Regions from separate parts of the Rhodococcus qingshengii JCM 15477 genome, predicted to be linked through region 1. Evidence: riboswitches for the same ligand, from Rfam matches in the RefSeq annotation. Region 1 holds a riboswitch; each other region holds the start of a gene.
The links. A riboswitch is a leader RNA that binds a small molecule or an ion and turns the genes downstream of it on or off. The one in region 1 is predicted to bind thiamine pyrophosphate.

Region 1 (10,295 bases):
ACACGGCAGGTCCGTCCGGATAGACTGGCGCGATGCCGAGCGACGCAATTGTGCAACCTGTCACTGCAGAGTTGACCGGTCGCGAAGCGCGGTGGGAGCGACACAACTCCGAGCGTCAGAAACGGATACTCACCTCGGCGGTCGAACTGATCGAAGAGCGTGCGGCAGGTGCCGAGGTGTCCGTCCAGCAGATCGCCGATCGTGCCGGCCTCGCCAAGTCGGTGGTGTACCGCCAATTCAGCGGCCGAGACCACCTCGATCGACGAGTGCGAGCGTTCGTGCTCGGCCAATTTGCGGCGGCCCTGGATGCTTCGATGAGCATTTCGGTAGGCACTCTCGACCAGATCCTGACCCGAACCATCAGCGCCGTCGCCGAGTGGATCACCGAGCATCCGCGGATTCACGAGTTCATGGGTACCGGCCCCACCGACTACGACGACGAGAGCATCGACGCGATCAGCAGTCTGAAGGCCACAATCGCCGACTCCGCCCGCACCACTATCACCGAAGTCGGTCGATCCGTGGGGATCGACTCCTCACCCTTCGATTCACTACCGTTCGCAGTGGTGACAATGGTCGAGGGCACGCTCACCCACTGGGTCCGAAGCACCGATCCGAAACCGAGCCGCGAAGAGATCGTCGCCGACCTCGCGAAATACACCTGGTACATGTTCGACGGCGTTGCCCGCTCGAGCGGACTACAGATCGATCCCCATGTCGAATTGTCCACGCTCATAGCCGAGCTGGTGTCCTCCGACGGAGGAACTTCGCGGCTGGACTAGATCCGGGTCTTGTCGGAACGCTTCGGCTCGCCGCGGTAGCGGGCGTAGTCGCCGTCGATGCGCAGCTTTCGCCACGCACGCTTCGACACCGGATTCATCAATCCGAGTTCGTCTGCCAGGGCTCGCATTTCGCCGAAGTAGTTACCCAGGATGCGGCGTGAATGCGGGCTCCCCCAGAAGGCGCTCTTCATCACCTCGTCCGGGATTCCGAATTCTTCGGCGAATTCCTTTGGCGGTGACATGATTTCACCCGCAAGCCAACGCATCGCGCCGGGGAAGGCGACCGATGTGATGGCTCGACTCGTACGACTGAGTCTGGGGACGTGATTGCGCAGGAACTCGTGAGCAAACGAGATGTGTCTCGCTTCTTCGGCGATGTGGATCTCCATGGTGCGGAGCATCGCCGGCGGCGTGTCCTTACCCTCACGGATGAGATCCTTCTGGAAGTGGTCGATCGGTTCTTCACCAGCCAGAATGCCGATGAAGAAGATGACCGGGAACTTTGCTCCCAGCACTCCGATGATCGGCGACAGTCGCCGGAACATCGGACGCATACCCGGCACGTCGATGTCCATGCGATTGACGAGTTCCTGGAACATCTGGATGTGATTGCACTCTTCGGTCATCTCGTGCAGGCAGTACCGGAACTCAGGCGACTGGTTGGGTAGCGCCATGATGTATTGCAGCATTCCCCGGATCAAGATGCTCTCGAAGGCCGAACCCACCTTGGTCACGTTCGCCTGACGCCACATTCCCATGGCGATTCGACGCTCCAACGACTGATCCTGGTACCACTGCGTCGCCCCGAGGGGGTCCGACACGGACGAGAGCACCCATCTCGGATCATGCGGATCGATCGCGAACTCTGGTGAATCCCAGTCGATGTCGAGATAGGGATCGAAACTGCGGGCAACTGAGCCCTCGGACAAAGTCTGCAGTACCTGGTGGTACGGCTTTTCCACTTCGATCGACGCTGACCGAGCCATCGGTGTCTCCTCACGGCCAGTCCGTCGATTGCAGTCGACGGACTTGAATGAGGTCAAACATAATGGGACACCGCGTCCCACGCAACCCCCTCGGGGGCCTATTTCAGGCCCGACGCAGCGGGATGATCTCGCGAACCTTCTCGTCCCGGAGATACAGTCCCGCCCACATGACGATTCCGGTGTAGACGGCAAACAGGGTCGTGCTCAGCAGAGGCTGTTCAGCTCGAAGGTTGGTCAACACCGCTCCCCCCAGGTAACCGGTGAGCAGAATCGCGCCGAGTATCGACGTTTGCGGAATCACGTACAGCGCAAGGCAGATCAGTTGCACCACCCCAGCCGTCAATGCCAGCGAGTCCGGCAACCCAAGTTCAGCCGACGCATCCTTGACTGTCTGAAGGTTGAGAATGTGAATGATGCCGTCGAAGAGCATGAAAACGACGAACAGCCCACTCAGGACGTATCCGAGCTTGCGAGCCGTGGCCGAAGGTGTCGTCGTCGTGGCGTTACCGGAAACAGTTTCGTTGTGGACGGGCTGGGTGGTCATCGGAATCTCCTGGGGCGAAGGCGAGCGGCCGGTTGCCACTTCGCTTGCAATTACGACTCCCGAGCGATCGAAAACTCATCGCGCCGGCCGTTACAACGCACCCGGCGTTCAGGACGATTCACCTCACGTGGTCTGATGGACGGTGACACGGGGTGCCGAAAAAGTCGGCTGAGATCAGACCCGATGAACCTGACCAGTTAGCACTGGCGGAGGGATGTCGACATGACCGAACAGCAATTTCAGCGCGCACTCAGCCTGGACGAGCAGATCGTTCTGATCACCGGTGGCGCCCGCGGGCTCGGCGCCGCACTGAGCCGAGCATTCTCCCGCTCGGGCGCCCGCGTAATCGTGAACTACAACAAGAGCCGCGATGCCGCCGAGGCCCTGGTCGCCGAACTGGGTGAGGATCGCACCTTCGCAGTCCAGGCGGACGTGACGGACCGCAGTTCCGTCGACCAGTTGTTCTCCGCTGCACGCGAGAGATTCGACGCACCGATCTCGACCGTGGTCGACAATGCACTGGTCGACTTCTCGTTCAACGGCGATGCACGGCCGAACGCGGACACGATCACCTGGGCCGACTTCGACTCTCAACTACGCGGAGCTGTTGCCGGAACACTCAATACCACCCAGGCAGCGCTACCAGGCATGCGCGAACTCGGCTTCGGCCGAATCATCACTGTCGGAACCAATCTGGTCCAGAATCCGGTAGTTCCGTACCACGACTACACCGCTGCCAAGGCCGCACTGTTGGCACTGACACGGACGCTGTCCGCCGACCTCGGTCCGGACGGGATCACAGTCAACATGGTCTCGGGCGGCTTGCTCCGCACCACCGATGCGAGCGCCGCAACACCGGAAGCCGTCTTCGACATGATCGCGGCAAGCACTCCCCTGCGCCGAGTCACCACGCCGGACGAATTTGCCGACGCTGCACTCTTTTTCGCCTCACCATGGTCACGGGCCGTGACCGGTCAGAACCTGGTTGTCGACGGCGGACTCGTCAAGAACTGATGGGCGCACAGCTGCGGATAGGTGCGTTCCTGCTCGGGTGCGGACATCACAGTGCGGCATGGCGTCATCGCGACTCACCGGTCGAAAGTCTCGGCGACATCACGTATTACGAGTCGCTCGCCCAGATCGCCGAACGCGGCAAGCTGGACGCCGTCTTCTTCGCTGACGGTCACAGTGTTCGCGAACCCGAGTCGGGTGCGTCGTGGTTTCTCGAGCCGATCACCGCATTGACTGCCATGGCACGAGCGACAGCGGACATCGGCCTGGTGACCACCATTTCCACCACTTTCTACACGCCATTCCACGCGGCACGACTGTTGGCCTCGCTCGACCACATCAGCGGCGGACGGGCCGGCTGGAACGTCGTGACCTCGATGTTCGACCAGGAGGCGCGCAACCACGGACTCGAGGCGATGCCCGATCACGCCTCCCGATATGAACGAGCCGACGAATTTGTCGAAGTGGCCCTCGCATTGTGGGATTCGTGGTCGGAAGACGCGCTGATCCTCGACCGGGCGGGACGTTTTGCCGACGCAGGCAAGATTTCTCGCATCGATCACGACGGCAAGCATTTTCGTGTCGACGGCCCGTTGACGGTTCCTCGATCCCCGCAGGGCAGACCGGTTTTGTTTCAGGCCGGGGCGTCCGAGCAGGGTCGCGATCTGGCGGCGCGTCGCGCCGAGGCAATCTATTCGGTTGCCTACGACTTACCCAGCGCACAGGCCTACTACGCGGACGTGAAATCGAGAATCGAGCGAGCCGGCCGGGATCCGAGTTCGGTCGCCGTGATGCCGGGACTGGTCACCTACGTCGGCAGCACCGTCGCCGAGGCCAGGGCGAAGAAGGCCGAACTCGATCTCCTGCTGCCCACCGAACAGTCGATACGCCAACTCTCGTTGTTCACCGGACAGGATTGCGAGAACTGGGATCTCGACGGGCCCGTGCCCCCGTTGCCTCCACTCGAAGCGTTCACCGGGCCGCAGGGCCGCTACGCCACTATTTTGCGGATCGTCGAGAAGGACGCACCGACTGTGCGGGAACTCCTCGGGACGCTCGCTGCGGGTGGTGGTCACGCAACGATGATCGGAACACCGGAGTCGATTGCCGACGAGATGGGATCCTGGTTGAACGGCCGCGGTGCCGACGGTTTCAATCTGATGCCGCCGACCTATCCGCAGGGCCTGGAAGATTTTGTCGATCACGTGATTCCAGTGCTGCAGGCGCGTGGGTTGTTCCGTCGCGAATACGAGGGAGCGACTCTGCGAGAAAACCTCACCTAGTCCGGCAGTAGCGGCACCGACAGATCCGGATCGCGTCCCAGGAGCACTCCCCTCGTGAGGGCCGCGGAGCCGAACTTCTTCCGGACACTGTCCATTGCCGAGTCGAGGGCGGCAGTGTCCGGACCCGCGAATCCTGGACCGTCGAAGGGCAATTCGAGTTGTTCGGCGCCGTCCCGATCCAGGTTGGAGACAGCGACACCGATCAACGTGATGCCCTTGTCCGCGATCATCGGTATCGCTTCGTCCAGCAGCACCATCGAGACGCTCAGCAATTCCGCTGTGTCGGCGGTGGACCGGCGCAGCGTGTGAGATCGAGTTGCCCGCGTGAAATCCGCGAAGCGGAGCCGGAGCGTGACCGTGCGCCCCGTCCGCTGCGCCGAACGCATGCGTCGACTGACACGGTCGACAAGGGACATCAACGACGCATCGAGTTCTGCGCGGGGATGGGATCCGCGACCCAGCGCATGCTGAGCACCCATCGAACTGCGGCCACGATAGGCGCGGACGGGGCGCGGATCTCGATTGTGTGAGAGTGCGTAGAGATGGCGACCGGCGCCGCCCCCGAGAATCGAGACGATCGAGGATTCGTCGTGCCGAGCGATGTCACCCACCGTCACGATGTCGAAGTTTCGCAGCTTCTGGGCCGTGATCTTGCCGACGCCCCACAGCTTCTCGACCGGCAAGGGATGCAGGAACTCGGTCTCGCCCTCCGGCGGCACTCGCAGCAATCCGTCGGGTTTCGCGAATGCACTGGCGACCTTGGCCAGGAACTTGGTGCGTGCGATTCCGACCGTGATCGGTAGTCCGACCTGCTCGGCCACATCGCGTCTGAGGTTGGCTCCGATCTGCAGCGGGTTTCCCACGATCTTGGCGAGCCCGCCGACCTCGAGAAAGGCCTCGTCTATGGAGATTCCTTCGACCAGCGGCGACGTGTCGTGAAAGACGTCGAACACGTCTTTGCTCGCCTGCGAGTACGCCGACATTCGCGGAGGGACAACTATCGCCTGAGGACACAGTGATCGGGCCTGACCACCGCTCATGGCTGTGCGAACCCCGAACGCCTTGGCCTCGTAGCTTGCCGCCAAGACCACCCCACCACCGACGATGACCGGCCTGCCGGCCAGAGTCGGGTCGTCGCGTTGCTCGACTGATGCGTAGAACGAATCGAGGTCCGCATGCAGGATTGTTGCGTCACCTGTGGACCGACTACCGCCAGAATGATTACCGCCGGAACGAGCACCGCCAGGGTGATTACCTGGCGTTTCTTGATCCAGCGATTCATGCGACACGAACATATGTTCCCATGCGCCACCGACACAATGAAAGGCCGCAAATAGATTCCATGGAATTAATCACGAATCGGGCGTACGGTGAGAAAATGATTCCACGGAATGCATATCGGTTCGGAGTCTGCTCTTGACCAGATCAGCCCTGAGCAGGCACTTCGACAACCTCGTCCGCTTCGAAACCGAACTGTGGACGGCCGTCGACCAGCGACTCCGAATCGAGCACGACCTGCCACTGAGTCGATTCGAGCCGATGCAGATCATCGACAGGCTCGGCTCCTGTCGGGTCTTCGACATCGCCGAGGCCCTCGCGATCACCGTCGGTGGCACGAGCAAGCTGGTGGATCGAATCGAAGCGGCTGGACACTGCCGTCGAAAATCCAATCCCACCGACAAACGATCCTCACTCATCGAGTTGACTCCCGAGGGCAATGAGCTGTTGCGGCGGGCGAAGGCAACGTTCGACGGCGAATTGGAGCGCCGTCTCGGTTCCGTGCTGACGCCCGACGCTCTCGATCGATTCGGCGCCACACTGGCCACGCTGCGTGAAGCCAATCGAAACCTGACACCGACCACGAAGGAAAAAGCATGACCGACACAATGCGCGCAATCGTGCTCGACGCCCCCGGCCCGCCAGAAGCATTGACTATCAGAGTGATTCCGATACCCGTGCCGATTGCGGGCTGGGTACTGGTCCGGGTGAAGGCTTTCGGCCTCAATCGATCCGAACTTCACACCCGCCTCGGCCTCGCCGAAGGCGTGACATTCCCGAGGGTGCTGGGCATCGAGGCCGTCGGCGAAGTGGTGAACTGCCCCGGCGGGGAGCTCACCGAAGGCCGGCAAGTCGCCGCCATGATGGGTGGGATGGGGAGGACGTTCGACGGCGGTTATGCCGAGTACACGTGCGTTCCCGTCAGTCAGGTCGTTCCCTTCTCGAGCGAACTGGACTGGTCGACAGTGGGAGCTGTTCCCGAGATGCTGCAGACGTCCTACGGCTCGCTGACGGTAGGACTGGACGCGAAATCCGGTCAATCCCTGTTGATCCGGGGAGGAACCTCCTCGGTCGGCATGGCAACCGCAGTCCTGGCGAAGCAGTGGGGACTCACTGTCCTTGCGACCACCCGAGATGCGAACAAAGCGTCGAATTGACCGCGATCGGGGTTGACCACGTTATCGTCGACGACGGTGCTGTGGCCGGCCAGGTTCGAGACATCCTCCCGGGCGGTGTTGATCTGGCCCTCGAATTGGTCGGAACACCAACACTTCCCGACACGTTGCGCGCGACCCGCGTTCACGGCACCGTGTGTTTCACGGGAATGCTGTCCAACGAGTGGACAGTCAAAGACTTTTATCCGATCGACTACATTCCACGCGGAGTGCGATTGACCTCGTACGGTGGGGACGCGTCCGACCTGCCTGCCGGCGTACTGCAAGACTTCCTCTCCGCTGTGGCGTCAGGCGAGGCGGTGGTACCGATCGACGAGGTGTTCGCGTTCGAGGACATCGCGCGAGCACATGCCAAGATGGAAGCCGGTACGGCACGTGGCAAATTGGTAGTTGTGCTCTGACCTGGCTTCTCACACCACGAATCGATAACCCATTCCTGCCTCGGTGATCAGATGCTTGGGGTTCGCCGGGTCATCCTCGAGCTTCCGACGAAGTTGAGCCAGGTAGACACGTAGATAGTGGGTCTCGGTGTCGTACGCCGGTCCCCACACTTCCCGAAGCAACTCCTTCTGCCCGACCAGCTTTCCGCGGTTGCGCACAAGCATCTCGAGCATGCCCCACTCGGTCGGAGTCAGGTGCACCTGTTCACCGCGCCGACTCACTGTTTTCGCAGCCAAGTCCACCGTGAAGGACGCGGTCTCGACCGACGGTTCCGAAGTGTCCGCCGCGGAGGTTCCCCGCCTCGCCGCAGCGCGCACGCGGGCCAGAAACTCGTCCATCCCGAAGGGCTTGGTGACGTAGTCGTCCGCACCGGCGTCGAGAGCCTCGACCTTGTCCGCGGAATCCGTGCGCGCCGACAGCACGATGACCGGCGCCGTGCACCAGCCACGCAGGCCGGCAAGCACTTCGGTGCCGTCCATGTCGGGCAGTCCGAGATCGAGTACCACGACGTCCGGTGGACGCTCGGCAGCAGCCCGCAAGGCACCGGCGCCCGTCGACGCGGTCACCACCTCGTACCCGCGCACCGAAAGATTGATACGCAGAGCTCGCAGAATCTGCGGTTCGTCGTCCACTACCAGGATTCGACTCATGATCCATTCCCATTCGTACCGGCCGCAGCCAATTCCACGATCATCGTCAATCCCCCACCGGGTGTGTCTGTGGCGCTGACCGTTCCGCCCATCGCATCGACAAATCCGCGCACCACGGAAAGTCCGAGGCCCACTCCGCCGGTGTTGTCGCGATCTCCCATCCGTTGGAACGGCTGGAACATCGTTTCGGCCTCACCTCGCGGAACACCTGGGCCCGTATCGGCAACACTGATCACCACACGATCACCGAGTTGCGCCGCCCCGACGCGCACCGGGGTTTCTCCCCCGTAGCGCAGAGCGTTGTCGACGATGTTCGCAATCACCCGCTCGAGCAGACCTTGATCTGCTTGCACTGCAACGGTACCCACGTCGACGACTACACTTCGAGCCCGCGAATCCGAGCGTCCACCGATGCCGAGGCCCAGCAACGCGCGGTGAACCACCTCGTCCAGATACACCGGCCGGAGCGTGGGTTTCACCACCCCGGCGGCAAGGCGGGACGAGTCGAGCAAGTTCCCGACCAGTGCCGTCAACTGATCCGCCGACTCCTCGATGGTTGCCAACAATTCAGCGGTGTCTTCGGGCGAGAACTCGATGTCGTCGCTGCGCAGACTGGACACCGCCGCCTTCACTCCGGCGAGAGGCGTTCGCAGGTCATGGCTTACCGCTGACAGCAAGGCTCGACGCAGTTGATCAGCCTCGGTGAGCGCGGCAGCCTTGCTCGCCTCGACTGTCAGTTTCTCCTGGCGGATCATCCCAACTGCTTGGTGAGCGACCACCGTCAGCACTCGTCGGTCCCGCGCACTCAGGTCGGGCCCAGCCAACAACAGCGCGTATTCCCCGTCGTTGACCTCACAGACCGTATCCGCTTCGTCGTCCGTGGTCGGCGGCTGCGTACCGACGGCAGCGATGACTCCGTCGTCGTGATGAATGACGGAAACCCCTCGCTGGCGATAGATTTCGAGTGCCTTCGCCAGAAGTGTCGACAGATCCGCTCCGCGGAGAACTGATCCCGCGAACAGTGTGAGCAGTTCGGCTTCCTCGGATGCGCGCTTCGCCTCGCGGGCGCGCTTTGCTGCGGCGTCGACCAGAACGGCAACTGCCACAGCCACGATCAACAGCACGACAGTAGTGATGAAGTTGTCAGGTTCGGCGATGGTGAAGCTGTACCGCGGATCGGTGAAGAAGTAATTGAGCAGCAGTCCCGAGATCAGTGCCGACAATATCGCCGGGCCGACGCCGCCGAGGAGGGCAACCAGAACGACCACGACGAAGAACAGCGCGTTCTCGCCGTTGACCCCGGAGATTCGGTCGACGAGACCCATGATCGCGGCCGCGAGCGAAGGCACGACGATCGCCGCAATCCACGACAGGACCCGGCGCTCCGAGCGCCCCAGCACCGAAATGCGTCGTCGCGCCGTCGCTTCCTCGTGCGTGACCATGTGAACGTCGATACCACCGGACTGCTGAACCACCGCAGCGCCGATCCCCTCGTCGAGGATGCGAGCCAGGCGGGAACGCCGCGACGTTCCCAGCACCAACTGTGTGGCGTTCTCCTCACGCGCGAACTCGAGGAGCGTCGACGGTACGTCGTCACCGACAACAGTGTGAAGCGTGGCGCCGACTCCGACAGCCAACGCGCGCACCTTGCCCATCTCGGGGGCCGAGACACCGGTGAGTCCGTCACCGCGTACGACGTGGACCACCATCAGCTCGGCGCTCGACTTCGACGCGATTCGAGATGCGCGTCGTACCAGGGTTTCCGACTCCGGTCCCCCGGTCACGGCAACGACGACACGCTCGCGCGCCTCCCAGGTATCGGTGATCTTGTTCTCGGCCCGGTATTTCGCCAGTGCGGCGTCCACCTGATCGGCCACCCACAGCAGTGCCAGTTCGCGTAGCGCCGTGAGGTTTCCGCGTCTGAAGTAATTGCCCAAGGCCGCATCGACCCGTTCCGGTGAATACACGTTTCCGTGAGAAAGTCTGCGGCGCAGCGCCTCCGGGGTGATGTCGACCAGCTCGACCTGCGCCGCACTACGTACTACCGCGTCCGGAACCGTCTCCTGCTGAACCACGCCGGTGATGTGCGCGACAACGTCGTTGAGGCTTTCGAGGTGTTGCACGTTGACCGTGGACAGAACGTCG
Region 2 (10,295 bases), 330 kb from region 1:
CCGCTGGAGCGATGCTGAAGGGCTTCCTGACTGGTGTCGCAGCGCATCTGGACGACGCGGGAGAAGCGTGGCTGATCCTCTCGGACATTGCCGAACACCTCGGTCTCCGAACGCGATCCGAACTGCACGATCTGATTGCGGCCGGTGGGCTCACTGTTGTCGATCGCATGGACGTCAAACCGACGCACGCAAAGGTCAGTGACCGAACCGATGCGCTTCACGCCGCCCGGGCACGTGAAACGACGTCGCTGTGGCGGCTTCGCCGTCGCTGAATTCATTCTCAGTCAACGGTATTTTCCTGCCATGAAATGGTAATGAACGAGTAACAAATCGGGTCTAGCTTTCTTCGCAGTCGCACATCGTCACGCACTCCGGAGGAATCTCGATGGAATACACTCTTGCCCGCAACGCAGCCGAAGACCTGACGAAAGGTCTTGGCCGACGCGGATTCATGAGGGCAGTCGCTGCCCTCGGTGCGGGCGTAGGAGTTGCCGGTGTGGCTTCGGGATGCGCGCACTCGAACGCGTCACCGGCTGGGTCGTCCTCCTCTGCACTACCGTTCGCCGATGGCATTCCGATTCTGCAGCCGGGCAGCGGAAACGTCAGTGGCGATCACTATCTGAGTTCGGATCCGTCGGACGTCATGTGGGGTTATGTGCCCAACATCCACACCCGCGAGGTGATGCGGATGAAGTCGGGCCAGACCGTCACGATCGACGCCCTCTCGCACGAGGGAATTCTCGAGGATCAAGGGCGCAATCCTCTCGAATACTTCGGTAGCAAAGGCGTTTCCGAGAAGGACGTGCTCGAGGATGCGATTGCCGTTGCGGCCGAATACAACCGAACCGAACGAAACTTCGACAAGGACGGACCGCACGTCGTCACCGGCCCGGTCTTCGTCGAAGGCGCCCAGCCTGGAGACGTACTCAAGATCGAGACTCTCGAAGCCATTCCCCGCGTGCCGTACGGCGTTGTGTCGAGCAGACACGGCAAGGGCGCTCTCGCCGTCACAGCAGACGGAACCGCTCCAGCGGGAATCACTCTGGACGAAGTCATGCCGCCGGTCGCCACAGACGGGCGCGCAACAAAGGACCCGTTGAAGTACGGCGGTGTTTCCACTTTCACGGCGATCGAAGACGGCAAGGGCGTGATGCCTTTCGGACAGTCGAAGGTGCGGTTTCCCCTGCGGCCCTTCATGGGAATGATGGGAGTTGCCTATTCTGCGGATGCAGACCCGACATCCCCGTCGTCGAACTCCATTCCTCCGACCCTGGGCGGCGGAAACATCGACATCAGGCATCTCGGTGTCGGATCAACCTTCTATTTGCCGGTATTCGCTGAAGGCGCCCTCTTCTACGTCGGTGACCCCCACATGGCCATGGGCGACGGCGAGGCAGCGCTGACGGCGATGGAAGGTTCGCTGCGCGGCACGTTCCGACTAAGCGTGTGCAAGAAGAACTCCGGTGAGGCTCCATCGGTGGCTTTCGGATACCCGTTCGCCGAGACCGAGGAGGCCTGGATTCCGATCGGCCTGTCCGACCCCAACGGTTCGGTCGATGGGCAGAACAGTGACCTCAACGGTGCCATGCGGCGCGCGGTGGTCAACGCGCTCGACTTCCTCGAGCATGATCGCGGAATGGATCGAGCGACGGCCTACGCCTATCTTTCTGCCGCAGCCGATTTCACGGTCTCGCAGGTTGTCGATCGAACCGTGGGCGTCCACGGACAGATCTTCAAATCCCACTTCGAATAGCGGGAAAGGCGATCCGTGTTGTCAGGACGGATCGTCGAAGAGGCTCTGTTGCAAGGGATCGGCGAACAAGCCCATTTGCTCAGGTTGCGGCTTTGCCGGCGTCTCGGTTCGAGAATTGGGTAGGACCACCAGTCGCAAGGCCCCTCGCAGACGGTCGACCATGAGTTCCCACCCGCCGACCTGATCCTCGTATCCCGCAGCCTCTTCGGCGTCTCCGCGACTGTGGGCGTCCACAGCCTGACTACGCAGCTGAATCTGCCATTCGTTGCTGATGTGGAGGAGCTGAAGAATCAGATCGCGATCACGACCACAGACATCGGCTACCGCGTCGAGATCCTCGGCCACGTCCAGATCGAGGTGCAGCAGGGTCTCGAGTTCGGGAGGCAGGTCCTCGGCCGTCAGATCGGGCTGCAGCGAGGAGGAGTCACCGCTCTTGCTCGCGAAGAAGAGGTCTCCGCCGACGCGTGCGGCGAACTCGTCGTCCACGGTACGCAGGAACGACGTCAGGGCGGCGCACGTATCGGTGAGTTGCTTGGGAACGAATGGCGAACCCGCCACCTCGAGGAACACCGACAGACGGTCGTCGATCAAGACGAACTTGATGCGCGACCACTTGCGGTTGAGATCGGCGATGACCTCGGCTGCACGAGTGCGGTTGCTGATGTCCTGAACGAGTGGGGAGAACAACTGCACGTCCATGGACTCGGAAAGCGGACCGACGAACATGACAGTCGAACCGACACGAATGGGTATGTCGCCGTCGCTGTCTCGCTCGGGAAGAGTGCCGAGCATGGGAAGCAAAGCGAGAGTGACCAACTCCTTGAGGTGGTCGATGTCGTTGGGCATGTAGGCCGCGGTGGGGTCGAGTGTCGGAAGTTCTGTCGACTCGACGACCGACGGATCGAAATCCGGAGTCTGCTCGTTGCCGGTGAGATCGCTGGATAGAAAAGCCGGGTGGTGCACACCGAACACATCACGGAATGCAGCGACAGTCATCGCTGCGAGCTGATCGGCCCAGTTCTGCGCCTTGTCGACGCAGAAGGCGGGGGAGTTGTTCGGATCCTCCAGATTCTCGGAAGGCGGATTCCAGCCGAGTGCGATCAACTTTTGTTCGTCGGCATCTTCGAGTCGATAGCGCGGATGAAGGAAGTCGTTGGAAGGAACCTCGCAGCGGACTGTGTTCTCGTCCCACACGAGGAACTGAACGCATGGCGCTGCGCCGTCAGCTGGATCGAAGTCGCCGGTGGACGATTCCACGGCAAGAACGTCGCCGTCGACCATGATGGAAATGTGATCGCCGAGGCGACGTTGAAATTCTGCCCACGCCCGGTCGACACTGACATCGAGATCGAAGCCCATTGCGCTCATCAGCCACCTCCTTCCGCAAAAGCTCAGACCTATACGGTATCGCGAGGCTCCGACAATGCTGCTGTCCTTTTCCGGTCGACCGGATTGCAGCGGACCACGAACCGTGACGACGAGGAAGGTAGTCGCAGGTAGATCGGTTATTCGAGAGCGGCGACTGAAGTGTGCCTGTAACCGCCGTCACGCCAGGCGGTGTGCGGGCGAAAGGGCGAGGGTTATCCGGCGAGAACGGGCGAGACCTCGACGACGGGCGGCGTGGATCCGGTCGTGACAACGGGGGTGGTGCTGGTCTTGGTGGTTGTGGCCGTCGCGGTCGGTGACGAGGTCGCGGTAGCCGACGCAGTTGTCGTGGATGAGACGGGTGTTGTCGTACTGGTGGCCGTCGTAGTCGAGGTGGCGGAGCTCGTGCTTGTCGCGGTCACCACAAGCGGCTGATTACGAGGAGCAGTCGTCTCGTCGGCGATTCGCCAGGTCGGCGTCGGCGGGATGACAACCGTGGGGACTGCAACCGAGCTGTAGAACGCGGCCGGTTCGATCCCGGTGACGGACTCCACGGAAACCGACGAGACCAGAGTGGGAGGCTTCACCACAGGGCCGCCGGCACCGAATGCGCCGGCTGCTCCGCCGAAAACGAGGCCTGATGTCAGAGAAAGAGCGGCCACTGCGACAGCGCCGATCATGACTGTTCTGTCTTTCATGCACACCTGTCCTTCGGGAGCAGTACGGAAGTACTGTAGGCGAAAAGATGCCGCAATGGAGTATCAGGGTCTGCTGGGCGGGACGCGAATCTGTGTGGCGTAGAACACAAAAGGCCCTGGGTGCCGACGCGGACGTCGGCACCCAGGGCCAGGTCAAGCAGTGAATCAGGCGGGGATCGTCAGTACCTGACCGGCGTTGATGAGATCCGGGTTCGGGATGCCGTTTGCATCCGCGATGCGCTGGTACTGGTTGCCGTCACCGTAGAAACGCTCTGCGATCGCCCACAGGGTGTCGCCGCTTTCGACGGTGTAGCTCTGCGCTGCCGGAGCGGCGGGGGCAGGCTCGGGCTCGGGTGCCGGAGCGGGCTCCGGGGCAGCCTCGGCGGCCGGCGCTGCGATTGCAGTGTCCGAAGACCACAGAGCATTTCCGCCGACGGACAGAACGACGTTGCGATCGTCCTGAACCGAGAGGGAGGCACCGTCGTTGCCTGCGGTCTGCGATGCCCACACGGCGTCGGAGTCCTTGTAGATGACGAAGTTTCCGTCAGCCTGCACCTCGGCGCGGTTGGCGCCGGATCCGTTGGTGCCTGCGGCCCAAACAGCCTGTCCGCCCTCGGACAGAACCAGGTTGCCGTCGTCCTGCAAGGTGAGGGTGTATGCGCCGTTGTCGGACTTGAGTTCCTGGCCGACTCCGAGGCTCTGACCTGACTGCAGTGTGCTCACGCTGTCCCTTTCCAAATCTGTTGCGATGACTGTGCCTCCACGATTCCGCTTTACCGTCCAGTTACCTTCTGGCCGTTGGTCTCGTAGGCGACCGAGTGTACGTTACCGAAGAGTACAGAGAATTGTGCAGCGTTGGCGGATTGCGTGTCGAGCGTTCGGATCTTGCTGATATTAAGGCGTTTTGGGCGAACGCGCCGCGACATCCTACGCGAAGTTGCACCGTTGCGATGCACTTTCTCTTGAACGGCAGGTGAAATCGGCGCGCTCTCAGCGCATTGTCAGTAACCGCTAGGGGTGTAGCGACTTGCGCGTCTCGTCGTGGAGTACGGCAAGCAGTTCACGCTCGACGTCGGCGAACTCGGGCGAGGTGATCATGTCCAGTTCGCGTGGCCTCGGCAAGGGAACGTCGACGACGCACCTGACCGTTGCCGGCCTCGCCGACAGAACGACCACGCGATCGGACAGATAGATCGCTTCACGAATATCGTGGGTGATCATCAGCACGGTCCACCGGTACTGCTGCCACACGTCTTGTAGCCAGGCCTGCATCTCGGTGCGGGTCAACGAGTCCAGTGCGCCGAACGGCTCGTCGAGCAGCAGGACAGGTTTGCCCTGAACAACGGTGCGCAGCATCGCCGCTCGCTGGCGCATGCCGCCGGACAGTTGTGACGGCCGGGCGTCCTCGAATCCGGACAGTCCGAACGCCGGGAACAACTCGCGAGCGCGCTCGCGTGCTTCCTTCTTGCCGACTCCCTGCACTTCCAAACCGAGGGCCGTGTTGTCCAGTACCGAACGCCAAGGGAACAGAAGATCTTTCTGCGGCATGTACGCGGTATGCACCTCGGTGGCTGGTTCGGATTCCGTTGCGCGCGTGCCCACACGGACCGAACCCGCGGTCGGGGATTCGAGCCCGGCCAGGACGTTGAAGATCGTGCTCTTGCCGCAGCCGCTCGGCCCGATCACCGACACGAATTCGCCCGCGTCGGCACCAAAGGACACCGAATCGAGCACGAGACGCGATTCTCCGGCCGTGTCGAACCTCTTGGTCAGGTCCTGGATTTCGACCATTGCATCCTCGACCATCGGGTCAGTCATGTCCGCGACCTTTCGTTCATCGCCCATGGTGCAACGATGCGCTCGATGGCGAACGTCAGCAAGTACAGCGTGACACTGATCAACGCGGTCACCAGTACGGCCGCCAACACCAGGTCGGTGCGGAAGGAGTTCTTCTGGGTGCTCATGTAGATACCCAAACCGGAAGTAGCGCCGACGTATTCGGAGAACACCGCACCCACGACCGCATACGTGATGCCGATGCGCAGGGCAGTGAAGAATCGCGGAATTGCCGAAGGAAGGCGAACGTATCGGAACTCCTGCCAGCGAGTGCTGCCCATACTGCGCAGGAGAGCGCCCGCTTCCCGATCGGCCGCGGCAAATCCCTCGATGAGTCCGATGGTCATGGGGAAGAACGTCGCAAGGGCGATCACCAACACCTTCGGCAACAACCCGAAGCCGAACCAGATGATCATCAGCGGCGCGATGGCGATGATCGGCAGCGTCTGCGAGACGACAAAAAGTGGTACCAGCGCGCGTGACAACCACGGCGAAAAGTCCACGACCACAGCAAGAATCCAGGCCAACACCAATGAAACAGTGAAGCCGACCAACGTGACCTGCAATGTCGACCAGGCGTGGCCGGAGATGATCTCGCGGTTGTCCCACCCCTGGGACAGAACGCGCCCCGGAGACGGAAGTACTTGCGGCCGAATCCCACTGATCTCGACGTAGATCTGCCACGCCGCCACGAGGAGCACCACCACGGCGAGCGCGGGAAGCGCCCGCCGCATGGTCGAGACCAACCGTCCGCTCACGTCAGGACGCGTCGAGATACTCATTGGTGAAGTACTCCGACCAGTCCGGCTTCTGGGTCAACGGCTTCCCGTCGGGTCCGGCGAGCAATCCGTTCTCGAAGAGGAATCCCGAGTAGCCCGACCAGGTTTCGAGATTCTGGGCGCCCACAACGCCGTTGGCGTCTTTCATGTAGTCGGCGGCGAGCATCCGCTGACTCTCACGCACGAGGTCTTCGTCGGTGAATGCTCCGGGGTTCGCGTCGATGAGATCCTGCGCGGCCTGGTCCGGGTTGTCGGCAGCAGTCTGATATCCGCGCTGAACGGCTTTGACGAACTTGCGTGCCTCGTCGGGATGGTCCTTCAACCACTGCTGGTTGCCGTTGATCACGATCGAATATGCATCGGGGAAGCCGTAATCGGTGTACTGGAAGTACCGCATCGGAGTTCCGTTTCGCTCCGCTTCGAGGCCTTCCCAAGCAAAGTAGGAGACGGTGAAGTCTGCCTGGCCCGAGTACACGGCTTCGTACGCGGAAGTTCCGAGCGTGACCGTCGTGAAGTTCCCGGTCCCGCCGTCGTTGCGGATGATCTGCTGCAGCGTTTCGACTTCGCCGGGATCGCCGAACCCGGCGTACGTCTTCCCGTCGAGATCACGTGGGCGCGTGATGTCCGCACGATCCGCCTTCACGCCGATGCCGGTGGCGCGGTGCTGAAGTGGCGCGATGACGGATGTCGTGGCGGCGCCGGCTGCACGGGCGAACGTGGCCTGACTCTGTGTGCTGATGCCGAACTCGGCATTGCCGGCATCGACCAGGGTGTCGGGCGAGGTGTTGTTGTACGGCAGGATCGAGACGTCCAGGCCGGCGTCCTCGAAGTAGCCCTCTTGGAGTGCTACGTACAAACCGGTGTGGTTCGTGTTCGGTGTCCAGTCGAGTGCGAACCGAATGGTCCCGTCGGAAGAGCCGGTGTCAGAGGCGCATCCGGTCAGAACTGTGAACGCGGCTGCGATCGCGGCAGACGTGGCAAGCGTGCGGCGCAGCGCCGCAAACGACATCACGACGCCGGCCAAGGCTGCTGGTGGAGTGCGGAATCCCAGAACATCAGCTCATAGCGGCTGGCGATGCGGAATGCTTCACTCATCGCCTCACGCTCTGTCTCGGTGGCAGCTTCGGCCGCAGCATCGACCAGCACGCGGGCCTGCGCCACCGACTCGTGGAATTCGGGTGCGTCGTAGGTCGTGACCCACTGTGCGTACGGATGCGACGGATCGGCGTCGAGTACCTCGCGCGCTGAAGCGGCAAGATCGCGGCCGACCTCGGCGTAGATCCAGAAGCAGGGGAGTACTGCCGCGGCGGAGACCGGGTAAGGCGCAGTTGCTGCAGTCGCCGTCAGATACGAGACGTATCCCAGGCAGGCCTGCGAATGCTCGAGCCTTCCCGATCCCGCTGGAAGAATTCCACCGGTGAGAAGTCCGTCGTGAAGCGCAGATTCCACTGTCGCTGCCGTCGACGCGGAATTCGACCAGAAGCCCGCGGACTGCGGATCCGGGGCGTGGGCCGCGACCAGGGACAACGCTTTCGAATATCCCTCGAGATAAAGCTTGTCCTGCTCGATGTACGTGCGGAACGCGTCGAGAGGCAATGTTCCGTCGCCGAGGCGGCGGAGGAACTCCAGTGAGTCGATCGACTCGCGGAGGGCCTTCGTCTCGGCCCAGAGTCGATCTGTGAACCGATCCGTCGACGGCGCTGTGGCCACCGAGTTTTCGGCAGAATTGTATGCAGGCTGCGTAGTAGCCATGACATCCCTTCGTCAGCATTACCTGATCAGGTTCCCGGGTGTGTTCTCAGCCCCGCCCATGCGGAGCACCCCGTGTCAGAACTAGGCGACCTTAACACCGAGGGGTTGTGTACTCGGCGCACACCCGTCCGAGATTGGTAGGTTTGGTCTTGATTGCCACACGCGCGGGTCGGGAGGGGATTCAGACATGGAGACCGACGTTCGACCAAATCTCGGCGAGGACGGAACTCTGGTGATCCGGGCGCGAGGCGGAGAAGCCCGCGGGTATCCGGATGGCGGTGTATTCGCGTGGAAGGGCATGCCCTACGCAGCGGCGCCGGTGGGTGAGCGGAGGTTCCGAGCGCCGCAACCCGCACAGTCGTGGGACGGGGTGCGCGACTGTCGTGAGTTCGGGCCGATCGCGCCGCAAGGCCAGAGTCCGGCGGTTCCGATCGATCGGGCCTTCAAAATCGACGAGGACTGCCTGTCGATCAACGTCTGGGCCCCGCGACCCGACGGCACGCCGCGACCGGTGATGGTGTGGATTCACGGCGGCGCCTACTGCCTCGGATCCGCCGCCCAAACGATCTACGACGGCCGTCATCTGGCTGAAACCGGTGACGTCGTTCTCGTCTCCTTCAACTATCGCGTCGGCGCACTCGGATTCCTGGACCTGTCTGCATTCTCCACCGCGGATACTGTTTTCGAATCGAACTGTGGTCTGCGAGACCAGATTGCGGCACTCGAATGGGTTCGAGACAACATCGACGCCTTCGGTGGTGACCCGAGTGCGGTGACCGTGTTCGGGGAGTCCTCCGGCGCAGGATCCATCACGACGCTCATGACCTGTCCGAGCGCCGAAGGTCTGTTCCATCGTGCGATTGCCCAGAGTCCGCCCGCGACCTCCGTCTACGGGGCCGAGCGCGCCAAGACCGTTGCAGAGCGGTTTCTCGAACTGCTCTCGATCGACCCCGAAGACGCAGGCGATCTGCTGACCACGGATCTGGAACTGCTCGTCAAGGCAAGCGATGATTTGGTCAACGAAATTCCGACCCGGATTCCGGGAACTTTGGCGATGGCACCCGTTGTCGATCGCGATCTGGTGCCGCACTACCCGGTTGCGGCTTTCCAGAAGGGTTACGCGCACCGAATCCCACTGATCATCGGTTCCAACAAGGACGAGGCGTCGATCTTCAAGTTCATGAAGTCTCCGCTGATGCCGGTGAGTGCGCAGTCCGTCGAGGCAATGCTCCAATTACTGGCCGACGATCACCCCGACATCTCGGCGACCAAACTTGCCGAGATCATGTCGGCTTACCCTGACCATGCGAAACCGAGTGGTGCGCTGGCGCTTTCACGGGACGCGGCGTTTCGCATGCCGACCCTGTGGATCGCCGACGCGCACTGCAGGCATTCCCCTACGTGGGTCTACCGCTTCGATCACGCGACGCCGATGCTCAAGGCGGCGCGGATCGGCGCGGGCCACGCGACCGAATTACCTTATGTATTCGGCAATTTCGGAACCCTGAACGTCGACCCCACGTTCTGGCTCGGCGGACGGAAGGCCGCGATGGAGGTGGCCGGCCGTATCCAACGGCGGTGGTTGGCCTTCGCGCGGCATGCCGTGCCCGCAGCTCTCGACGGTTCGAAGCACTGGGCGCCGTACGAGGAAGAGAAGCGGTCGACGCTGTTGATCGACTCCGCCGACACCCTCGTCAGCGACCCCGATCACGGACTGCGCGTCGCCTGGGGCAACGACGTGATGGGGTTCAACTGACGTCGGTCGAGTGCCGCGGACGATCGAGTTCGCGAAGCACCGGTAGGGAGGCACATACTGCGGCGATCAGGATGATCGGAATCGACAGGGCCACAAAGGTCGACGCGATTCCGAGCTGATCGAGCAGCGGGCCGACCGCGAGGTAGCCGAGCGGGCCTGCGGCGTAGGCCGTCGACGTCATGACACCGACGACGCGTCCACGCATGTGCTCCGGGCTGTGCGTCTGCATGGCGTAGTTGGCGATCGGGCCGACTGGTCCGTAGACGAGGCCCTGCAGTCCGGCAAGTACGAGGATCACCCACAGTGGAGGTAGGAGCGCCATGGCCAGCATCGCTATGCCGAGAACGGCGACGGCA
Region 3 (10,295 bases), 2.3 Mb from region 1:
AGCACCTCGCGCAATGATCGCCCACCCACGTACTCCATGACGATGTACCCCATGGGTGTGCCGTCCGGGCGCGGATGCTCGACGAAGTTGAAGATCTTGACGATGCTGGGGTTGGCGACCTCGGCGAGGAACTGACGCTCGGCCACCGCAACGGCTTGCGCTTCGGAATCACCGAAATGCAAGAGCCCCTTGAGAACTACCCACCTGTCGCTGACATTGCGATCGATCGCGAGGTAGATCCATCCCAGGCCGCCGTGCGCGATGGGCCCTTGAACCTCGTATTGACCGGACACCAATTCGCCCTCTTCGAGGAGTGGGCGGAAGTCGAAAGTGGAACCGCACTTGGGGCAGGTGCCGTGCTGAGTTGCCTTGGTGCTTGCGCTCTTACGACCGACTGGTTCGTTGCATTTCCAACAGAAGCGTTTCCGCTCGGGGACGGTCGGGTCACTCATCACCGCAGACGCGGGGTCGATCTGCGGGACGGGGGGAACCTCGACCAGGCCGCCGCCGAGACGCAGCTTTCGCCCCGACCGGCTGCGGCGGGATCGAGTGGAGCGGCCGGTAGGGGAGGAGGACGCGGACGGCGTGGTTCCTCGTATCTGGGCCGAGGTCGGTTCGAGACGCTCGTAGGCGCCCGTGGCTTCGGGCTCGGGCCGCTCGTAGGCGCCGGTGGCTTCGGGTTCGGGACGCATGGAAGCCTGCGTGGCGTCGGGCTCGGGGCCGGTTTCTTCGGTCATGTCAGCCTCAATCCCGGTAGACGGCCGGCGGGGGACCGGGCGAAGGACCGAGGACGCTGAGCCAGCGGTCGTAGATACGGTTCCAGGTCCCGTCGCTCCGGATCCGATCCAGTGTTCCGTTGACGAATCGGACCAAGTCGGGGTTGTCCTTGTTCACTCCGATTCCGTACGGTTCGACGCCCAGTGAGCCACCGACCATCATCAGATACGGGTCTTGCGAGGCGAGGCCCGCGAGGATCGTGTCGTCGGTGCTGATCGCGTCCACCTGCCCCTGCTGGAGGACGACGAGGCAGTCGGACCACATCGGGACGGTGACGACGGTGGCTTCGGGTTGGAGTTGCTGGATTCGAGTCGCCGAGGTCGTTCCCCGGGCAGCGCAGACCCGCTTGCCTGCGAGGTCGTCGATGCCGCGGACGGATGACCCCTGCAAGACCTGAATTCGTTGTTCAGCGGAGAAGTACTGCGTCGAGAAGTCGACCTTCTCGCGCCGCTCGCACGTGATGGTCATGGTCTTGACGACCACGTCGACCATCGATTCCTGGAGTGCGGCGATCCGATCGTCCGACGTCAGGATTCGGTACTCGATCTTCTCCGGGTCACCGAGCAGATCTCGGGCGATTTCGCGGGCGATGTCCACGTCGAAACCCTCGAGGCGCCCGGTGGCCGGATCGCGAAAGCTCATGAGGTTGGAACCGGTGTCCAGGCCCACGATCAGCCGCCCGCGGGCGCGGATGGCGTCGAGGCTCGGCGTGGGTGGCTGCGGAGATGCGTCTGCGGGGGTGGGCCGCAGGCTCGCGGTGAGGTTGGTGCACGACGCGGTAGTCGTCGGTGTCGGGCTGGGAGCGATGGTGGCCTCGGCCGGCAGCGGCGGTTCCGTGTACGACGTGGCGCCTGCGTTGTCCAAGTCTTCGGCTCGATCCGCACCGCAACCGGCGAGCATCAGCATGGCCGCTGCCAGAACCGCGACACATACGGCCGGGCTCTTCCTCCGCATCACCGGTACTCCCGTCACTGATACTCCCGCAGTCGAGGCCAGAATCCGATGAAGATTCCGGCAACTCCGAGAACTGCCAATACAGACATGCCCGGTGCAGAGGCAGCCAACACCCGGGAGGCGTACGAGACGTCGGACCGAAGATTCGTGCGCGAATCCACGATTCCCTGCCAGAGTTCGTGATCGAGCTTTCCGTACTCCGCGGCCGAATCCTGTTCTCCGGCGCCGATGGTGATGGCTGCGGCGGACGTGAAGTCGCCGTTTCCGAGACGGTCGTACATGCGCGTGTGCGCAGCCACCCACTGCTGGCGCGAGTCGAGTGCGGCGGTCAGCACTTCGCTGTTCACTCGGGCGCGTTCGTCGCTTTGCAGGCCCTCGAGGATGTCCCGCAGAGCATCGACCTTGCGGGTGAACGTCACGTTGTCCTCGGCGGTCGAATCCCGCCTCGCCAGCGTGAGGGTTTCCACGGTGCGTGCTTGCTGCGCCATGATTCGTGCCTCGGTCAGTTCGTGCAGTGGCTCGGCCCCGGCGTCGAGCGCGCGCCCGGTGGCCAGTGCGGAGACCAGTCCGACCGTGAGCAGCCACAGCAGAGCTGCAGCGACCGCCAGCGAGGCAAGGATCAACCCGAGATTGAAGCGTCGGCGACTCTTGCGGGAGAAGTACATCTGTGTCGCCACCAGCGCGCACAGCACGAAGACGAACGCCACGATCGGCCACCACGGTGGAGTCTCGAAATCGCGCTGTACTTGTGAGACCAGCGTCTCCTGCGAGGCGTGCAGTTGCTGGGCCATCGGCAGCAGCGAGGTCTGCATCAACTGGGAGGCCTCGCTCAAATATGCTGCCCCGACCGGGTTTCCGACGCGATTGTTCGCCCGTGCAGTTTCGACCAGCCCGGTGTAGACGGAGAGGTCGGTCGAGATAGTGGTCAACGCGCTGTGACCGGCAAGATCAGTCGAGTCGAGACCGGCCGACGCCTGGACGATCTCCGCAGAGGCCTCACCGATCGACTGCGTGTATCGGTCGCGGACTTCGGCGGGTTCGAGGCCGCCGGAGATGAAGGCGGTGGCCGCGGCGGCGTCTGCCAAGGACAACTCACTGTAGAGATTCTGGGCCGAGTTGGCGAGAGGCTCGGTTTCGACGAGGAGGAGGTCGAGGTTCGCCTGGCGATTCTCGATCGCTGCGGTGGCGAGGAGTCCGGCGATCAAAGTGATCGCGATCAGGATCAGTCCGACGACGGTCAACCGGCCAGGCGTCGAGGACATGAAGGCCTGCAGTTCGCGCCGCAGAAGTGCCTGCTCGTCCTCCGCCGACACTGATGTGGCCTCGGAGGGCGGCAGCGACCGGGGTTCGATGGACGGGACGACACGGTCGACCATCGAGCACCTCACTTCGCTGTAGGCGGGCTACCGAGAAATGATGCCGCCGAGAAATGATTCAGGGCATCTTCGCGAGCATATAAGCATCACCTACACCTGGAGCAGATTGAAACGGTTAGTGTGGGACAACGGCGAGAGCAGGCGGAGCGAGGTAGTCGATGCGTGGTGACGGTGACGGTTGGTCCATCGGATCGGACGGTACTCGGCATTGGGGTAAACACGGAGCCGCAGGACTGCTACTGCGTGCCCCCGATTCGGACGGATCACCCATGGTCTTGCTGCAGCATCGTGCGGCGTGGAGCCATCAGGGCGGAACGTGGGCACTGCCCGGCGGAGCGCGGGACTCACACGAGAGCACGACGCACGCTGCCGTCCGGGAGGCACACGAAGAAGCAGGTATCGCCGAGGACGCCGTCCGTGTCCGCGGGGAAGTAGTGACGATGCGCGCCGAGAGCGGGTGGACTTACACCACCGTCGTGGCTGACGCGGCGCATCCACTGTCGACGGTTGCCAATGGTGAGAGCACCGAGTTGCGGTGGGTACGCGAAGCCGACGTCGACTCACTGCCGCTGCATCCGGGCTTCGGTTCCTCATGGCCCGACCTCCGGACCGAGCCTGTTGTGGCCGTGGACGGCGATCCGCACACCGTCGTGCTCGAGGACGGCGGATTCGGATGGTTGTCGGGTAGTTCCCACCACGGCAGTGACCAGGCAGGCAGCGACCAGGCAGGCAGCGACCAGAACCTGTCCGAGGCGAGCAGTACCCAGTCGTAGCAGTCGAGTCTTCACAGTTCATTCACAGCAGAAGGGCCGGACTCCGCGGGAGTCCGGCCCTTCGGTGTTTCGGTCGTCGACCGAAACGAGGCTCAGCTGAGCGAGTTCAGCGCCGTGATGAAGCTGACCGCGGTGATGCCGAGCTTGAGCAGCTCGCTGATCTTGCCGAGGTTCAGGTCTTCGAGCGATTCGGTGCTGAGCGAGCCGGTGTCGAGGGATCCCATTTAGTGCTCCTAGGTTCAGTTAGTAACTGGAGGTAAACTACAACAAACCGAATGGGATGTGACACGCAATCGGAGCAACTGTGAGCAAGATCACTTAATCCGACTTTTCGGACATCCAATCGCACCTAGGAACTGGGAGTTTGTTGTCTGATCGGACAACTTCCGTTCACAATTCGAGTCAGGCGTGCTGACCCGTAACTGTGCGGAAATCGCCCGGCAAACACTTGACGAACGCCAGTTACCGGCTTTCAGCGCCCAGCGACGGCTGCGGCGAGGCGTTGCGCGGCCGCCTGGGGGTCCGATGCTTGCGTGATTGCACGCACGACGACGATGCGCGTGGCGCCGGCATCGAGCAGCTCTGGCAGACGTTCCTCGTCGATGCCGCCGATCGCGAACCAGGGCCGCGGCGGTGCGGCGTCGGCGGTCGATCGAACCAGTTCCAAACCGGACGCACTTCGATTCGGTTTGGTCGGTGTCGCCCAGACCGGCCCGGTACAGAAGTAGTCGACGCCCTCTTCGATGGCGGCCAGACTCGCCTGCGCGCGACTGCTCGTCGAACGGCCGATGACTACGTCTTCACCGACAACGGTTCGCGCGTAGGGGACGGGAATGTCGTTCTGGCCGAGGTGGAGGATGTCGGCGCCGGAAGCCATCGCGAGATCCGCGCGATCGTTGACGGCCAACAATGCGCCGTGGCGTCGCGCTGCGGTCGCGAGAATGCCCAGCGCCACCAGTTCGTCCTTGGCCTCGAGCGGGCCGAACTCGCGCTCACCGGCAGAGCCTTTGTCACGCAATTGGATGATGTCGACTCCGCCGGACAATGCTGCCTCGGCGAACTGCGCGAGGTCGCCTTTCTCGCGGCGCGCGTCGGTGCACAGGTACAGCCGTGCTGCTGCCAGGCGCTCGCGCCGGTCGATGTCGTTACTGGGATGTGTGGGGTGCACGGAGCAAACGGTAGCCTCTAGGGAGCAAGGTTCGACACGGGAGTCCTGAAACGTCGTCGTCACTTTTTGTCGTGACTGCGAGGTTCGTAGGGCTGAGAGGGGATCGCGACCAGATCCCGACCGTCAGACCTGACCCGGATCATGCCGGCGCAGGAAGTGGAGGTGGAGTTTCGTGAGTACACACGCTCGTACGGTGTCGGTTGTCGGCGGCGGTGTCATCGGTCTCGCTATCGCGTGGCGAGCAGCCCGCGACGGGTGGGCCGTTCGGTTGTACGACCCGTCCATTGGATCAGGTGCTTCGTGGGTGGCGGGCGGAATGCTTGCCCCGCTTTCCGAAGGCTGGCCGGGTGAAGAAACCGCGTTGACAATCGGTGCAGCGTCCCTGGAACGGTGGCCGACGTTCGGTGAGGAGCTCGGAAAATTCGGGCAATCGGTCTTCACCGCGGACAGCTCGCTGACGGTTGCACTCGACACTGCCGACGCGCAGGACCTGCAGACCATCGCCGAGTGGGTGAGCTCGCAGGGGCACGAACTCGAAGTTCTCGGTCGCGCGCGCATCCGTGAACTCGAACCGATGCTGGGCCGGGGCATCCGGTCGGGGTTGATGGCTGTTGGTGAGTCCGCCGTCGACAACAGACTTCTGCTGGCGGCGTTGCAGAAGGCCTGTGCGGAATCCGGCGTCGAATTGATCGCGCGGGCCGTCGACGACCTCGCCGAACTCGATACCGATCAGATAGTGCTCACCGCCGGTATCGCGTCACCCAAGCTGTGGCCCGGGCTACCGGTACGCCCGGTCAAGGGCGAAATCCTTCGCTTGCGCAGTAGGCCTGGAGTCACCCCGGCGCCCAGCCGCACCATCCGCGGAAGCGTCCACGGGCGGCCCGCCTACCTCGTCCCGCGCGGTGACGGAATCGTCGTCGGCGCAACACAATACGAGTCTGGTGAGGATACACAGGTCACGATGGCCGGCGTACGGGACCTGATCAACGACGCCGAGGCACTGATGCCGGCGATCGGCGAATACGAACTGTACGAGTGCGCGGCAGGTCTGCGTCCCATGACGCCGGACAACCTGCCGTTGATCGGGCGCGTGTCCGATCGTGTTGTCGTCTCCACCGGGCACGGCCGCAACGGGGTCCTGCTGACGCCCGTCACCGCCGATGCGACGGTCGCGTTGCTGAACGGCACATCTTTGGTCGAGGTAAAAGGAACCGAACCCGAGCGGTTCGCAGTAGCTAAGGAAAATTCATGAGTGAGCAGGTCCCGATCGGGATCACCGTCAACGGCGAAGATCTCGAGTTCGATCGAGCAGTCACGGTGACCGAACTTCTGACGCACCTCGAGTTGCCGAGCAAAGGCATCGCCGTGGCCGTCGACGGTGCGCTCTTTCCTCGCGGGCGTTGGGACGAATCCGTCGGACGTGGTTGGGAAATCGAGATCCTCACGGCGGTGCAGGGTGGCTGAGCAGGACCTTCTCACTATCGCGGGCCGCAGTTTCGGTTCCCGGCTCATCACGGGGACAGGCGGCGCCGCCAACCTTGCGGTCCTCGAGGAAGCGCTTGTCGCCTCCGGTACCGAACTGACCACCGTCGCGATGCGGCGAGTCGACGCGGCCGGCGGCACCGGCGTTCTGGACCTGCTTCGTCGCCTCGGAATCGAACCGTTGCCGAACACCGCCGGGTGTCGGGGCGCCGCCGAAGCGGTCCTGACGGCGCAGTTGGCACGCGAAGCGCTCGAGACGAACTGGGTCAAACTCGAAGTCATCGCCGACGAGCGGACTCTGCTGCCCGACGCAATCGAACTCGTCTCCGCCGCAGAACAATTGGTGGACGACGGATTCACCGTCCTGCCGTACACGACGGACGATCCGGTGCTGGCGCTTCGCCTCGAAGAGGTCGGCTGCGCGGCAGTCATGCCGCTCGGTTCACCCATCGGGACAGGGCTGGGTATCGCGAATCCGCACAATATCGAGATGATCGTCGAGCGCGCCGGCGTGCCCGTCATCCTCGACGCCGGAATCGGAACGGCCAGCGACGCCACCCTTGCCATGGAGTTGGGCTGCGACGCCGTCCTACTTGCGACAGCGGTGACGCGGGCCAAGAATCCCGCGTTGATGGCGTCGGCGATGCGGCACGCAGTGGTAGCAGGTTTCGAAGCGCGTCACGCCGGCCGGATTCCCAAGCGGTTCTGGGCCCAAGCATCGTCCTGACGGACCATTTCCGGGTGTTTTCTCAGGGTTATGCCCAGATTGTCCGGCTTCGTGTCCTACCTGAGTACCACTCGGAACTAGACCTGTGGCCGATGTGCTGGTCATTGCCGGTAGGGCAAAGTTCTCCTCATGATTGAACTGAGGGGATTGACCAAGGTTTACGGACCGACGAAAGCGGTGGACGATTTGTCGTTCACGGTCAAGCCGGGCATCGTGACGGGCTTCCTGGGCCCGAACGGTGCAGGTAAGTCGACGACGATGCGGATGATCCTGGGTCTGGATCAGCCGACGTCGGGTGCGGCGTTGATCGAGGGCAAGCCGTACCGCGAGCTCAAGACGCCGTTGCGGACTGTCGGCGCGTTGCTGGATGCGAAGTGGGTGCACCCCAATCGCAGTGCGCGTGCACATCTGCAGTGGATGGCTGCTTCGAACGGGATCCCGAAGTCCCGCGTCGACGAGGTGCTCGGGTTGGTCGGGTTGTCCGAGGTGGCGGGCAAGAAGGCCGGCGGGTTCTCGCTCGGTATGTCGCAGCGTCTGGGGTTGGCGGGTGCGTTGTTGGGGGATCCGAAGGTGTTGTTGTTCGACGAGCCGGTCAACGGTCTCGATCCGGAGGGCATCGTCTGGATTCGTAAGTTCATGCAGCGGTTGGCGGCCGAGGGCCGCACGGTGTTGGTGTCGAGTCACCTTCTGTCGGAGATGGCGCTCACGGCGGAGCAGTTGGTGGTGATCGGTCGGGGTCGGTTGATTTCGGATTCGACGGTCGCGGAGTTCGTGGATCGTTCGTCGGAGTCGACGGTGCGCGTGCGCAGCCCACAGCTCGATGCGTTGCGCAGTGTGTTGCTCTCGCAGGGGCTGACGGTGCGTGAAGACGGTTCCGGCGTTGCCCCGGCATTGGTGGTCGTGGATTCGACCACCGATGTGATCGGTGGTTTAGCTGGTTCGCAGGGAATCGTGTTGTACGAGTTGGCTTCTCAGCAGGGGTCGCTCGAGGATGCGTTCATGAAGTTGACCGGGGACGATGTCCAGTACCACGCATCCGGTATCGATCCGGGTGTCGGTGCACACCACGCAAATACACAGCAGGCAAACACGCAGCAGGCTATGGGAGGTGCACTGTAATGGCTGTTCTCAGTGCTGAACGTATCAAGATCACCACGACCAAGTCGCCGCTGTGGTGCTCGGTCATCATCGTCGTGCTCGCGCTCGGCTTCGCGGCCATCATGGGCGCGGTTGCCAAGTCGGCTCTGACGTCCTCCGACGTCCAGGGAGCACCGGACCTCGACACCGCCGTTGCCACGGCCGGCATCTCGGGTTTCGGAATCATGGTTCTCATGATCATGGCGGCCCTCGCGGTCACCAGTGAGTACCGCTTCGGGACCATCCGCACCACCTTCCAGGCCGTTCCGAACCGTGCCTCGGTTCTGATCGCCAAAGCCGGCCTCATCGGTGCTTTCGGTGCTGTACTGACATTTGTTCTCGCCTTCGGCGCGTACGCCATGGCCAAGGCCATCGCCGGTACCGAGGCGAGTGCCGGATTGACTCTGTCGAGCGGCAGTGACTGGCGCGCGATCTACGGCATCCCGATCTACGCCTTCCTGTGCGTGATTCTCGCTGTCGGCGTCGGATCGATCATTCGCCAGTCGGCCGGCGCTATTGCGTTGCTCCTGCTCTGGCCGCTGCTCATCGAGAGCCTGTTCGGACTGTTCGGCAGCTTCGGCGAGAAGATCACTCCGTTCCTGCCGTTCGCGAATGCAAACCACTTCCTCAGTGCGAGCAGCGGTGGCGTCGACTTCCACTGGGGACCCTGGGGCAGCCTGATTTACTTCGCGGCCTTCGTTCTGGTGATTTTCGGAGCAAGTATCGTCATCGTGAATCGTCGCGACGCCTGATCTTGTCGCTCCCTCGGTAGGTGTTGTCGGGAGACCTACCGAGAACAAGGAGTGACAGCAGAGTAGGGACCCAGTACGAAAAACCATTCGTACTGGGTCCCTTTCCTGTGCTCCGGCCGATATCCTCCGAAGATGAGACTCTTCGGTGTGGTTGTGGTCGCAATGGCTGGAGCACTCGTGGTGAGTGGATGCGCGTCGGGAAGTGAAGCGGCCGTCCCGACAGACCCGGTTGCATTCTCCGAGACCGTCACGGTCGACGCCGTGACCGGGCATCTGGAGCAACTCGAGAAGATCGCCGCCAACAACGAGGGCAATCGATCGGCCGGTACCCCCGGCTACGACGCCAGTGTCGACTACGTGGCAAACCTGCTCGAAGACAAGGGTTTCGAGGTCAGCACCCCGGAATTCGACTTCAGCTCCTTCGATCCCGGCACCGAATCCCTGAAAGCCGCTGACGGCTCCGATGTTCCGGTGCGGGCGCTGACATATTCCACCTCCACGGGACCGACCGGAATCACGGCGCGTCTGGTGGCGATTCCCGCCGACGAGACCCCCGGTTGCGAGGCCACCGACTACGACGGCCGCGACGTGAACGGTGCAATCGTGCTGGTCACCCGCGGAGTGTGCCCGTTCGGCGACAAGCAGAAGATCGCCGCTGATCGCGGCGCGGCGGCGTTGCTGGTTGCCAACAACGAGGACGCAATGCTGGGCGGGGCTACCTTGGGTGAACCCGAAGACGCCCGCATTCCGACCGGCGGGGTGAGTAAGGCGTCGGGCGAGGCTCTTGCCGCAGCGCCCGGAGACCTCACGCTGATTCTCGACACGTCGACGGAAACGACGAAGTCGCGCAACGTGATTGCGCAGACCAAGACCGGCGCGACCGACAACGTGGTTGTCGTGGGCGCCCACCTGGACAGTGTGCCGGAAGGTCCCGGAATCAACGACAACGGAAGCGGTACCGCAGCCGTACTGGAAACCGCGCTGCAGATGGGAAGCTCACCGAGCATCGAAAATGCCGTGCGTTTTGCTTTCTGGGGAGCGGAAGAAGTGGGATTGGTCGGCTCCACCCGCTACGTCGAGGGTCTGAGCGATCAGGAACGGGCCGACATCGCCCTGTACCTGAATTTCGACATGCTCGGTTCGCCCAAC

Region 2: another riboswitch for thiamine pyrophosphate. It lies ahead of M0639_RS19370 (TenA family protein); the one in region 1 lies ahead of M0639_RS17915 (3-oxoacyl-ACP reductase).
Region 3: another riboswitch for thiamine pyrophosphate. It lies ahead of thiO (glycine oxidase ThiO); the one in region 1 lies ahead of M0639_RS17915 (3-oxoacyl-ACP reductase).

The regions. Positions count from the first base shown of each region.
Region 1 is NZ_CP096563.1:3,936,121-3,946,415, forward strand. Features, by position in the region: gene M0639_RS17900 (TetR/AcrR family transcriptional regulator) at 33-782, shown strand; gene M0639_RS17905 (AurF N-oxygenase family protein) at 779-1,768, opposite strand; gene M0639_RS17910 (DoxX family protein) at 1,872-2,312, opposite strand; TPP riboswitch at 2,451-2,544, shown strand; gene M0639_RS17915 (3-oxoacyl-ACP reductase) at 2,535-3,326, shown strand; gene M0639_RS17920 (LLM class flavin-dependent oxidoreductase) at 3,326-4,606, shown strand; gene dinB (DNA polymerase IV) at 4,603-5,901, opposite strand; gene M0639_RS17930 (MarR family winged helix-turn-helix transcriptional regulator) at 6,023-6,484, shown strand; gene M0639_RS17935 (alcohol dehydrogenase catalytic domain-containing protein) at 6,481-7,041, shown strand; gene M0639_RS17940 (zinc-binding dehydrogenase) at 7,038-7,460, shown strand; gene M0639_RS17945 (response regulator) at 7,470-8,150, opposite strand; gene M0639_RS17950 (sensor histidine kinase) at 8,147-10,295, opposite strand, start outside.
Region 2 is NZ_CP096563.1:4,262,836-4,273,130, reverse strand. Features, by position in the region: gene M0639_RS19410 (methyltransferase) at 1-272, shown strand, start outside; gene M0639_RS19405 (acetamidase/formamidase family protein) at 386-1,753, shown strand; gene M0639_RS19400 (T3SS (YopN, CesT) and YbjN peptide-binding chaperone 1) at 1,775-3,121, opposite strand; gene M0639_RS19395 (hypothetical protein) at 3,334-3,816, opposite strand; gene M0639_RS19390 (LysM peptidoglycan-binding domain-containing protein) at 3,982-4,539, opposite strand; gene M0639_RS19385 (ABC transporter ATP-binding protein) at 4,828-5,622, opposite strand; gene M0639_RS19380 (ABC transporter permease) at 5,631-6,434, opposite strand; gene M0639_RS19375 (ABC transporter substrate-binding protein) at 6,412-7,440, opposite strand; gene M0639_RS19370 (TenA family protein) at 7,440-8,183, opposite strand; TPP riboswitch at 8,171-8,266, opposite strand; gene M0639_RS19365 (carboxylesterase/lipase family protein) at 8,371-9,939, shown strand; gene M0639_RS19360 (MFS transporter) at 9,932-10,295, opposite strand, start outside.
Region 3 is NZ_CP096563.1:1,589,179-1,599,473, forward strand. Features, by position in the region: gene M0639_RS07315 (serine/threonine-protein kinase) at 1-737, opposite strand, end outside; gene M0639_RS07320 (glutamate ABC transporter substrate-binding protein) at 745-1,731, opposite strand; gene M0639_RS07325 (hypothetical protein) at 1,746-3,107, opposite strand; gene M0639_RS07330 (NUDIX hydrolase) at 3,266-3,880, shown strand; gene M0639_RS34930 (hypothetical protein) at 3,973-4,104, opposite strand; gene thiE (thiamine phosphate synthase) at 4,353-5,048, opposite strand; TPP riboswitch at 5,075-5,221, shown strand; gene thiO (glycine oxidase ThiO) at 5,221-6,300, shown strand; gene thiS (sulfur carrier protein ThiS) at 6,297-6,512, shown strand; gene thiG (thiazole synthase) at 6,505-7,257, shown strand; gene M0639_RS07355 (ABC transporter ATP-binding protein) at 7,387-8,376, shown strand; gene M0639_RS07360 (ABC transporter permease) at 8,376-9,146, shown strand; gene M0639_RS07365 (M20/M25/M40 family metallo-hydrolase) at 9,279-10,295, shown strand, end outside.